Regions from separate parts of the Exiguobacterium sp. s101 genome, predicted to be linked through region 1. Evidence: predicted binding sites of a transcription regulator. Region 1 holds the regulator's gene; the other holds the start of a gene.

Region 1 (5,387 bases):
ATGCAAGTAACAGAGTGGGAACGAGATCAGTACTTGACGCTCTACTAAATAGAAGAGATATATTAAAGAGTATGGAGCATCCCTCGATTGGGGGGTGCTCCATACTCTTTTTTGATAAATCATAATAGCGGAAGTGATATCTTTAAGATTGTGGCTCTTCTCTAACCTTAACAGGGACCCAAATCTCGCTATATACGTTGTCATATCCTGTTTCTATTTTGCTAAATGAAATGCTTGGCAAGTCTTGAAGTGCGTATCCCGAAGAAGGTAACCATTCTGCATAAGTTCTTGCCATCGTCTCTTGTAGAGTGCTTGGGAATGGCCCTGTGTTCGGGAAGACTGCCCATAAACTTCTTGGAATTGAGATCATTTCAAGATCGTCATACTTAATTTTTCTTGTCGTGGCGAAACCAATCATATGTGTCAAATAACCTTCTTCTTCTAAGTGACCGTCATCAAAATTGAACGATACGTTTAAGGCACGATACGGATATAAATTGCCCAATTCATGCATGTGAGCCCGTTGCTGTTCCGTAATCGACTTCGCTAGTTCCACGATTTCTTCGTTGACTCCCTCGAATTGAATAGGGACACGCTTTGAAACTCCAACGATTTGAAAAGCTTCTTTCTCTTCTAACTTGAACTCCATTGATGTTCCTCCTTTTATATCGATATAAAACGTGAAGCGAGGGAACGTCTTTTGAATGTGATTCTTCATGACTTCGGAAGGCAAATGACCAGACCAATCTCGGAATGCTCTGGAAAACCCTTCGACCGATTGATATCCATAGAGATATGCGATTTCTGTTACGCTCGAACCATGAACCAATTTTTCATTTGCGATAGTAAACCGTCGATTTCGTATATAAGTGTGAAGTGTCATTCCTGACATATACGAAAACATCCTCTTAAAATGGTGAGCAGATAGTCCGGTGATTTTTGTGATCTCTGAATCTAAGAGTTCTTCCGTTAAGTGCTGTTCGATAAAGTCCATCAGCTCATTTAATGCTTTTACCATCAAGTTCTCCTCCTTCATAGTTTGACAATATCGGATTTCTTCCAACTCATCTCGATAATTTGCGTGCAGGAAAGATCGGGTCGTATTAGTTTAAGCATTTCATTCATAAAATGGATACCCTATAACACGTTATCATTCCAATTAAAACAAAGGACCACCTTCTGTACTTCACGAAGGTGGTCCTTTGTTGGTTAAAACGCTTTTTTGAAAAACGTTGAAGTATAGTCGAGCGTCGTATGGAGTGTCGTCGCGAAGACGAGTCCTAGAAAGAAAGACATGCCATGAACGTCCACCCATGAGCGAATTTCCGTTTCGTATGCCGTGAATGGTAAGAGAAGCACCAGTGGGAAACCGATATATATAATCCGAATCACATCGCTCAAACCAGGAAAATGCGATAGTAGAGAGCGATGCGGCATAAGTTTCACATATGGGAGCCAAATCAATTTGAGTGGTCCCCATCGATAATACGCATCTGATTTTAAATCGAGGTCCGGGGAGAGCCAGAGCGTTCCAATAATCGCACCAATTATGAATGCGAGCGGGACGTCTAAATCAATAAAATGCGTGGCAACCGCAAGTGCGCCGGTTGCCACAAGATTCGTACGGGTATGGGTCTTACCGCTAGCCATTAATGAATTGTCCGGTATACGCCGATAACTTTCCCTAAAATTGAGACGTTGTCAAAATACATCGCTTCTAACTCGTCGTTTTCCGGTTGAAGACGGACTTTTGAAGCTTCCTTATAAATACGCTTCACAGTCGCCTCGCCCTCTTCTGTCATGGCGACGACAATCTCTCCATTGTCGGCAGTGCTCTGTTGGCGGACGAGCACACGGTCTCCGTCCAAAATCCCTGCATTGATCATTGAATCTCCAGAAACGGACAGCATATAGACGTTATCTGAACCAACGATATGTGCCGGAAGAGGGAAGTGCTCTTCCACGTTTTCGATGGCGGTGATCGGTGTCCCCGCGGTGACTTTCCCGATGACCGGAACGAACATGACGGACTCTTGCTCATCCATTGTGGATGCATCTTCACTCAGAATTTCAATTGCACGGGGCTTCGTCTTATCCCGACGAATCAAACCGCGTTTCTCTAGGCGATCTAGATGACCGTGTACGGTCGAACTAGAGGCAAGACCGACTGCTTCTCCAATCTCACGAACAGAAGGTGGATAGCCTTTTGCCCGAACTTCGTCTTTGATGAAATCAAGAATCTGTTGTTGTCGCGCTGACATTTTTTTCATTATGTTCACCTCGATATAATCGAATAAACTGCAATCGCATCCTATTCTTTATGTATTTAGTGTAACACAAGAACACATGAGCGTACAAACATTCGTTCGTTATTTTCCCTTGACCGAACACGAGTTCTTGTTTTATGATAAGAACAGATAAACGAACAAACGTTCTAACGAACATATATTCTTATACAGGAGGTAAGGGAATCATGAAAGATACACTCAACGGAATCATTTTAGTCGGAATGCTCTTAGTCGGGATGTTCGCCTTTTATTTAGCTGGGGAGGTACGTGGGGGAACGACACCAGTTGAACCGATCATGACATCGGAACGTACGATTGAAGAAGAGGTCGCCAATGTCGAGGCAGAGTCGATTGAAGCGCAAATCATGGCAGAGCGAGAAGAACATAATGAACGAAAAACAAAATGGTATGCCGCTGAGTGATCGTTCAGCATTGCGAACCGTTCTCAAACTGTGTATCGTAAGGAATGAATGCGATGAAAGGGAGTGATGCGATGCGAGTCGTCATCTATTGTCGGGTATCGACGAACAAGTCTACCCAAGAGACATCACTCAGTCGGCAAGTCGAAGAATTACAAGAACTAGCTTCGCGTTTAGGGGCCGACATTATAGATGTCATCACAGAACAAGAGAGCGGTTATGAAGTTAATCGACAGGGGCTGCTCAATTTACTTGACCACGTATCGACATCTCAGTTGGATGCCGTGCTCGTCACCGATGACAGTCGTTTAGGACGAGGAAATGCCAAAATTGCGATACTACACACATTAATGAAGCATGATGTGCGATTGTTGACGATGCAGTCGAATTCGGATTACGTTGTTTCTGATGCTGAGAAGATGGTGTTAGAGATTGTTAGTGTCGTCGAAGAGTATCAACGGAAAATTCATAACGCGAAGATTTCCCGCGGAATGCGTCGTGCGGTCGCCAACGGTTTCAATCCACAACGTAATATTGAGAACAATGATCAAGGTGGCCGACATCGGATTGAAGTTCCGATTGAAGAGATTATTCAATTGCGCGAGCGGGGGTTGACGTTTGCCGAGATTGCGGCGACACTTCGCGGATTCGGATACGAAGTATCAAAAGCAACGGTCAACCGACGCTATCTCGAACACCGGTCAGTTGCTGAAACTTGATTCTTCCTCTCTGATTTTGTAAAGTAGAAGAACAAATTCACGAGAGAGGGGGCGAGTCATATGTTAGCACCCGGACAATTGGAGCGAATTAATTTCCTCGCCAACAAAGCGAAGACGGAAGGACTATCTCAAGAAGAGATGAACGAACAACAAGACTTGCGTCAAGAATATTTGAAGGCGTTCCGTCAATCTTTCAAGTCTCAAATGATGGGCATGAAAGTCGTTGACCCAGAAGGAAACGACGTCACGCCAGAGAAATTGAAAGAAGAACAAAAACGCCATCGTGGTGAGTGATGCTGAATGCACATCCTATTTCGCATAGGATGTGCATTTTTGTTATACACGAACAATCATCAGACGAACGGATTGCGTTCTTTTTCATGCAATTGAAGGAAACGATTTCATGTAATGTGTTATACTAATTAATTAGTTGTGACACACGAATGAGTATGATAGAATATGACGGGTAGAAAACTTTCTTAACACAGAGAGGATGAAATTAGTGGAAACAACTACTAAAGAATTATTAGCGATTAACTCGATTCGGACGCTCTCAATCGATGCGGTCCAAAAAGCAAACTCTGGTCACCCAGGAATGCCGATGGGTGCTGCACCGATGGCGTTTACACTTTGGACAGACAAAATGCGTCACAACCCGAAAAACCCGAACTGGTTCAACCGCGACCGTTTCGTGCTTTCTGCGGGTCATGGATCGATGCTCTTGTACTCGCTCCTTCACTTGTCTGGATATGATTTGTCAATGGACGACCTTAAATCATTCCGTCAAATGGACTCGAAGACACCAGGTCACCCAGAGTATCGTCACACGGCTGGGGTAGATGCGACAACGGGTCCACTTGGACAAGGGATTGCGATGGCTGTCGGGATGGCCATGGCAGAGAAACACTTAGAAGCGACTTACAACCGCGACAAGTTCAACGTCGTTGACCACTACACATTTGGAATTTGCGGAGACGGGGACTTAATGGAAGGTGTCTCGGCGGAAGCGGCATCACTCGCTGGTCACTTGAAACTTGGTAAACTCGTTGTCCTTTATGATTCAAACGACATCTCACTCGATGGTGACCTTCACAAGTCATTCTCTGAGAGCGTTGAAGACCGTTTCAACGCCTATGGATGGCAAGTCATTCGTGTCGAAGATGGAACAGATATCGATTCAATCGCAAAAGCAATTGATGCAGCGAAAGCTGAGACGTCGAAACCGACATTGATTGAAGTCAAGACGGTGATCGGATTTGGTTCACCGAACAAGTCAGGGAAGTCGGCTTCGCACGGGGCACCACTTGGAGATGCTGAAATCGAATTGACGAAACAGTTCTACAAATGGGAAGGCGAGTCGTTCTACGTTCCAAACGAAGTATACGACTTGTTCAATGAGAAAGTGGTCGAGCCCGGCGCGAAGTACGAGTCAGACTGGAACGAGCTCGTTGAAGCATACAAAGCGGCCCATCCAGAGCTTGGTGCACAGTTCGAACTTGCGATGAACAATGAGCTTCCTGAAGGTTGGGACAGCGAGTTGCCGACATTTGAAATCGGTTCGAAAAAAGCAACACGTCAAACGAGTGGCGAAGTGTTGAACGCAATCGCGAAAGCAGTACCGACACTCTTCGGTGGATCGGCTGACCTTGCAGGTTCAAACAACTCGATGATCAAAGGTGCAGTGGACTTCGATGAAGACCCGGCCGGTCGTAACATCTGGTTCGGTGTACGTGAATTTGCGATGGCGGCAGCTGTAAACGGTATGGCGCTTCACGGTGGAGTACTTCCATACGGTGCGACATTCTTCGTCTTCTCAGATTACCTTCGCCCTGCAGTTCGTCTTGCTGCGCTCATGGGACTCCCATCGACGTTCATCTTGACACACGACTCAATCGCAGTTGGTGAAGATGGTCCAACACACGAGCCGGTCGAACATTTGATGAGCTTCCGCGCGATGCCAA
Region 2 (5,387 bases), on a different contig from region 1:
TGACTTCAGCTTGGTCTTTCCAGAATCCAACGGCAAGACCTGCCAAGTAGGCAGCACCGAGTGCAGTCGTTTCGCTCACTTCAGGACGTTCGACTGGAACGTCGAGAATGTCTGATTGGAACTGCATGAGGAAGTTGTTGCTGACGGCCCCGCCATCGACGCGGAGTGTCTTCAAGTTGATTCCTGAGTCGTTCTCCATCGCCGTGAGGACATCACGTGTCTGATAAGCGAGTGACTCGATTGTCGCACGGACGAACTGTTCTTTTTCCGTTCCTCGTGTGAGGCCGAAGATAGCGCCACGAACGTCAGAGTTCCAATAAGGTGCACCGAGTCCAACGAAGGCTGGTACGACGTAAACCCCCTCTGTCGACTCGATTCGTGTCGCGTATTGCTCCGAGTCTTTCGCTGATTTCAACATCCGCAATCCATCACGGAGCCATTGAATCGCAGAACCGGCAACGAAGATCGATCCTTCGAGCGCATACTCGACTTTACCGTTGTAGCCCCAAGCAATCGTCGTCAAGAGACCATGGTCTGATTTGACGGCTTCTTCCCCTGTGTTCATAAGCATGAAGCAACCCGTGCCGTACGTGTTTTTCCCTTCCCCTTTTTCGAAGCACGTCTGACCGAACAAGGCAGCCTGTTGGTCACCTGCGGCTCCGGCGATTGGTACTTCAAATCCAAAGAAGTGATACGGGATTGTGTTTGCGTAGACTTCACTTGAAGGTTTGACTTCAGGGAGCATCGACTTCGGTACCGTTAAGATGTCGAGTAATTCGTCATCCCACTTCTGTTCATAGATGTTGTACATAAGTGTACGGGACGCGTTCGAGTAGTCTGTCACGTGGGCCGTTCCACCTGAAAGTTTCCAGATGAGCCACGTGTCGATTGTACCGAAGAGAAGTTCTCCGTTCTCGGCTTTTTCACGTGCGCCTTCGACGTTGTCCAAAATCCACTTGACCTTTGTCCCAGAGAAGTAAGCATCGATGAGAAGGCCCGTCTTGTCACGCACCATATCAGAATGACCGGCTGCTTTTAGTTCTTCACAAATGTCAGCGGTTTGTCGTGATTGCCAAACAACTGCGTTATATACAGGGCGTCCTGTTTCTTTCTCCCAAACGACTGCTGTTTCACGTTGGTTCGTGATTCCGATTCCTGCGATCTCGTTCGGATCGATGTCTGCCGAACCAAATGCTTCCGCCATGACGGCGAGGACAGAACCCCAAATCTCATTGGCGTTATGTTCGACCCAGCCTGGTTTTGGGAAATACTGTTTAAATTCGCGTTGTGCGACCGTGACAATTTTTCCGTCATGGTCAAAGATGATTGCCCGTGAACTTGTCGTTCCTTGGTCTAGTGCTAAAATATAACGTTTTTCTTTCGCCATATGTGATTTCCTCCTTCAAAATATTGTGTTACGAGACGAGAAGGCCATAAATGAGTGCGGCGATAATCGCGCCAATAATTGGACCGACGACCGGGATCCATGAATATCCCCAATCTGACGATCCTTTTCCTTTAATCGGAAGAAATGCGTGAGCGATACGTGGACCGAGGTCACGTGCCGGGTTAATTGCATACCCGGTCGTACCACCGAGCGAAAGACCGATCGATACGATCAAGAAGCCGACGATGAGCGGATTAAGTCCGTCCGCGAAGGTGTTTGCCCCGAATGACAATAGACCGAAGACAAGGACGAACGTTCCGATAATCTCACCAATCAAATTGAAAGGTGTGCTTCGAATACCAGGAGCCGTCGAGAACGTCCCCAGTTTCAAACCTGGGTCGTCCGTTGCATCATAGTGCGGTTTATAGTGGATATAAACCAAACATGCCCCAATGATGGCTCCGATAAACTGAGCGAGGATGTAGAGTGGAACATCCGCCCATGGGAATTCGCCTGCTGTCGCGAGACCAATCGTGACGGCAGGGTTGATGTGTGCACCTCCGTAAATACCGGCTGCGTAGACCCCGACCATAACGGCGAGACCCCAACCCATTGTGATGACAATCCAGCCAGAGTTTTCCGCTTTGGAATGGCGGAGGACGACGCCGGCGACGACACCGTTACCGAGCAGAATCAATAGCATCGTACCAATAATTTCACTGACAAATGCTGACATGTGATACTCTCCTTTCTCCCTTATGCAATTTGACTTACCACTTCATTATATGCCCAAAATGTAAGCGTTTTAAAACAGCGTTTTCAAAAATCATACTTTTTTCCTAAAAATGTTCATATTTACACCTGTAAACTTCATAAAAATGATGAGTAGAGAGCGGAACTAATAAGAAATAGATGATTCATCATGAAAACTGGGGGGATTTCAATTGAATAGGAATATGGTCCATTGTTTGGTCATTCGTCTCCTATGTTACAAAAGTAACCTTTACAAATTGAACAAATGGATCTTTCTGAACGATTTAAATGTTTCTTTTGAGACGGTTAAGGAAAAATATTAAGCGATGCACAAATGACGTTTCTTCTATAAAGACGTTCTCAGTAAAAGTTGAGAAGCGAATATTTGTTCGTGTATATGGTATAATCAAGACACTTATGAAATGAGAAGGTGAGGAGTATCTTATGGAATCAATTCCGTTTGCATTACAATCTGAATTTCAACCAGGAGGTGACCAACCTGAAGCGATTCGACAGCTTGTCGAAGGTTTGAATCGGGGTGAACGGTACCAGACGCTCCTCGGGGCGACCGGTACGGGGAAGACGTTCACCGTCTCGAATGTCATCCAGGAAGTGAAGAAACCGACACTCGTCCTCGCCCACAACAAAACGCTCGCCGGACAGCTCTACTCCGAGTTCAAAGAATTCTTCCCGAACAACGCCGTCGAATATTTCGTCAGCTATTACGATTACTATCAGCCAGAGGCGTACGTGCCTTCGACCGATACATTTATCGAAAAAGATGCTTCGATTAACGATGAGATCGATAAACTTCGCCACTCGGCGACCTCGGCTCTGTTTGAGCGCGATGATGTCATCATCGTCGCTTCGGTATCGTGCATCTACGGTCTCGGTAACCCGGAAGAATATAACAGTCTCGTCTTGAGTCTTCGTGTCGGGAAAGAAATGGGGCGCGATCAAATGCTTCGCAAATTGATCGACATCCAATATGAACGGAACGACATCGACTTCCAACGGGGGCGGTTCCGTGTCCGTGGGGACGTCGTCGAAATCTTCCCGGCGTCACGTGACGAGCAGTGCTTGCGTGTCGAGTTTTTCGGGGACGAGATTGATCGGATTCGCGAGATGGACCCGCTTACCGGCGAAATCATCGCCGATCGCGAGCATGTATCGATTTTCCCAGCATCCCACTTCGTCACACGTGATGAAAAGTTACAAAAAGCGATCGTCAACATCGAGGCCGAACTCGAACAACAGCTTGAGAAGTTCCGTGAAGAAGGCAAGTTACTCGAGGCGCAACGTCTCGAGCAGCGGACGAACTACGATCTCGAGATGATGCGTGAGATGGGTTACTGTTCAGGCATCGAGAACTATTCGCGCCATTTGAACTTGACGGAGGCAGGCGCGACACCGTACACGCTCATCGATTACTTCCCGAAAGACTTCTTGCTCATCGCGGATGAGTCGCACGTGACGCTACCGCAAGTGCGCGGGATGTATAACGGGGACCAAGCACGGAAACAAGTGCTCGTCGACCACGGTTTCCGTCTGCCGTCGGCGAAGGACAACCGGCCGCTCAAGTTCGACGAGTTCGAGAAGAAGTTGAGCCAGGCCATCTTCATCTCGGCGACACCGGGCCCGTATGAGCTCGAACATACGCCGGACATGATTGAACAGATTATCCGACCGACGGGTCTCCTCGACCCGACAATTGAGATTCATCCGATCAAAGGACAGATCGACTACTTGATGGATCAGATCCGCGAGCGCATCAAGCGAGAGGAACGTGTCCTCGTGACGACGCTCACGAAGAAAATGGCGGAAGACTTGTCTGATTACTTACGGGAGGCCGGAATCAAAGTTAACTATATGCACTCTGAGATCAAGACGCTCGAGCGGATTGAAATTATCCGTGACCTTCGTCTCGGAAAATACGACGTCCTCGTCGGAATCAACTTGCTGCGGGAAGGGCTAGACATCCCGGAAGTGAGTCTCGTCACGATTCTCGATGCCGACAAGGAAGGGTTCCTTCGTTCAGACCGGTCGCTTATCCAGACGATCGGACGGGCGGCCCGGAACTCGAACGGGCACGTCATCTTGTTCGCGGATAAGATGACCGACTCGATGACGCGCGCAATTGAAGAGACCGACCGTCGGCGAACGATTCAACAAGCTTACAATGAAGAACATGGCATCACCCCACAGACGATTCGAAAAGATGTCCGAGGGGTCATCCGAGCAACGGTCGAGGCCGAAGAAGAGGCGTTAGAGTCGCTCAGTACGATGAAGCCGGCGGAACGCGAGGCGGCAATTGCCAAGTTGGAAGAAGAAATGAAGCAAGCGGCGCGCGATCTCCAGTTCGAACGTGCGGCCGAATTGCGTGACTTAATCTTGGAGTTGAAGGTAGGGAATTAAATGGCTGAAAAGAAAAATGCGATTGTCATTAAAGGGGCACGCGTCAACAACTTGAAAAATATTGACATCGACATCCCACGTGATCAGCTCGTCGTCTTGACGGGCTTGTCCGGTTCCGGGAAGTCTTCGCTTGCGTTCGACACAATTTACGCTGAAGGACAACGACGTTACGTCGAGAGCTTGTCGGCGTATGCCCGTCAGTTTCTCGGTCAGATGGATAAGCCGGACGTCGATACGATTGAAGGACTCAGTCCGGCCATCTCAATCGACCAAAAGACGACGAGTCGTAACCCGAGGTCGACGGTCGGTACGGTGACGGAGATCTACGACTATCTCCGACTCTTATTCGCGCGAATCGGGAAGCCGGTCTGTCCTAACCACGGAATTGAAATTTCGAGTCAAACGATCTCTCAGATGGTCGATCAGGTGATGGAATTACCGGAACGGACGCGTCTTCAGATTTTGGCACCAATCGTATCGGGGCGTAAAGGAACGCATGTGAAAGTATTTGATTCGTTGAAAAAAGAAGGGTTCGTCCGTGTCCGTGTCAATGGAGAAACGATTGAATTGACAGATGAGATCGAGCTCGACAAAAATAAAAAACATTCAATTGAGGTCGTTGTCGACCGTCTCGTCGTCCGACCGGATGTCGAAGGCCGTCTTGCGGATTCACTTGAGACGGCGTTACGTCTCGCTGACGGACGTGTCATCATCGACAAGATGGATGGCGCAGAACTTCTTTTTAGCGAACATCACGCTTGCCCGATCTGTGGTTTCTCAATCGGCGAGCTCGAACCCCGTATGTTCTCGTTTAACTCACCATTCGGCGCTT

The links. The regulator LexA, encoded in region 1, represses DNA repair genes until DNA is damaged. The targets are predictions, from matches to a motif close to CGAACATATGTTCG.
Region 2: the regulator LexA is predicted to act here: its motif matches at 2,519-2,532, upstream of uvrB (excinuclease ABC subunit UvrB).

Annotation. Positions count from the first base shown of each region.
Region 1 covers NZ_JACSKX010000004.1:13,054-18,440, reverse strand. The annotation lists gene glnA (type I glutamate--ammonia ligase) at 1-48, shown strand, start outside; gene KNO76_RS04735 (AraC family transcriptional regulator) at 143-1,018, opposite strand; gene KNO76_RS04730 (metal-binding protein) at 1,210-1,650, opposite strand; gene lexA (transcriptional repressor LexA) at 1,650-2,270, opposite strand; gene KNO76_RS04720 (hypothetical protein) at 2,474-2,710, shown strand; gene KNO76_RS04715 (YneB family resolvase-like protein) at 2,782-3,426, shown strand; gene KNO76_RS04710 (DUF896 domain-containing protein) at 3,487-3,720, shown strand; gene tkt (transketolase) at 3,920-5,387, shown strand, end outside.
Region 2 covers NZ_JACSKX010000009.1:6,600-11,986, forward strand. The annotation lists gene glpK (glycerol kinase GlpK) at 1-1,387, opposite strand, end outside; gene KNO76_RS08830 (MIP/aquaporin family protein) at 1,416-2,123, opposite strand; gene uvrB (excinuclease ABC subunit UvrB) at 2,585-4,555, shown strand; gene uvrA (excinuclease ABC subunit UvrA) at 4,556-5,387, shown strand, end outside.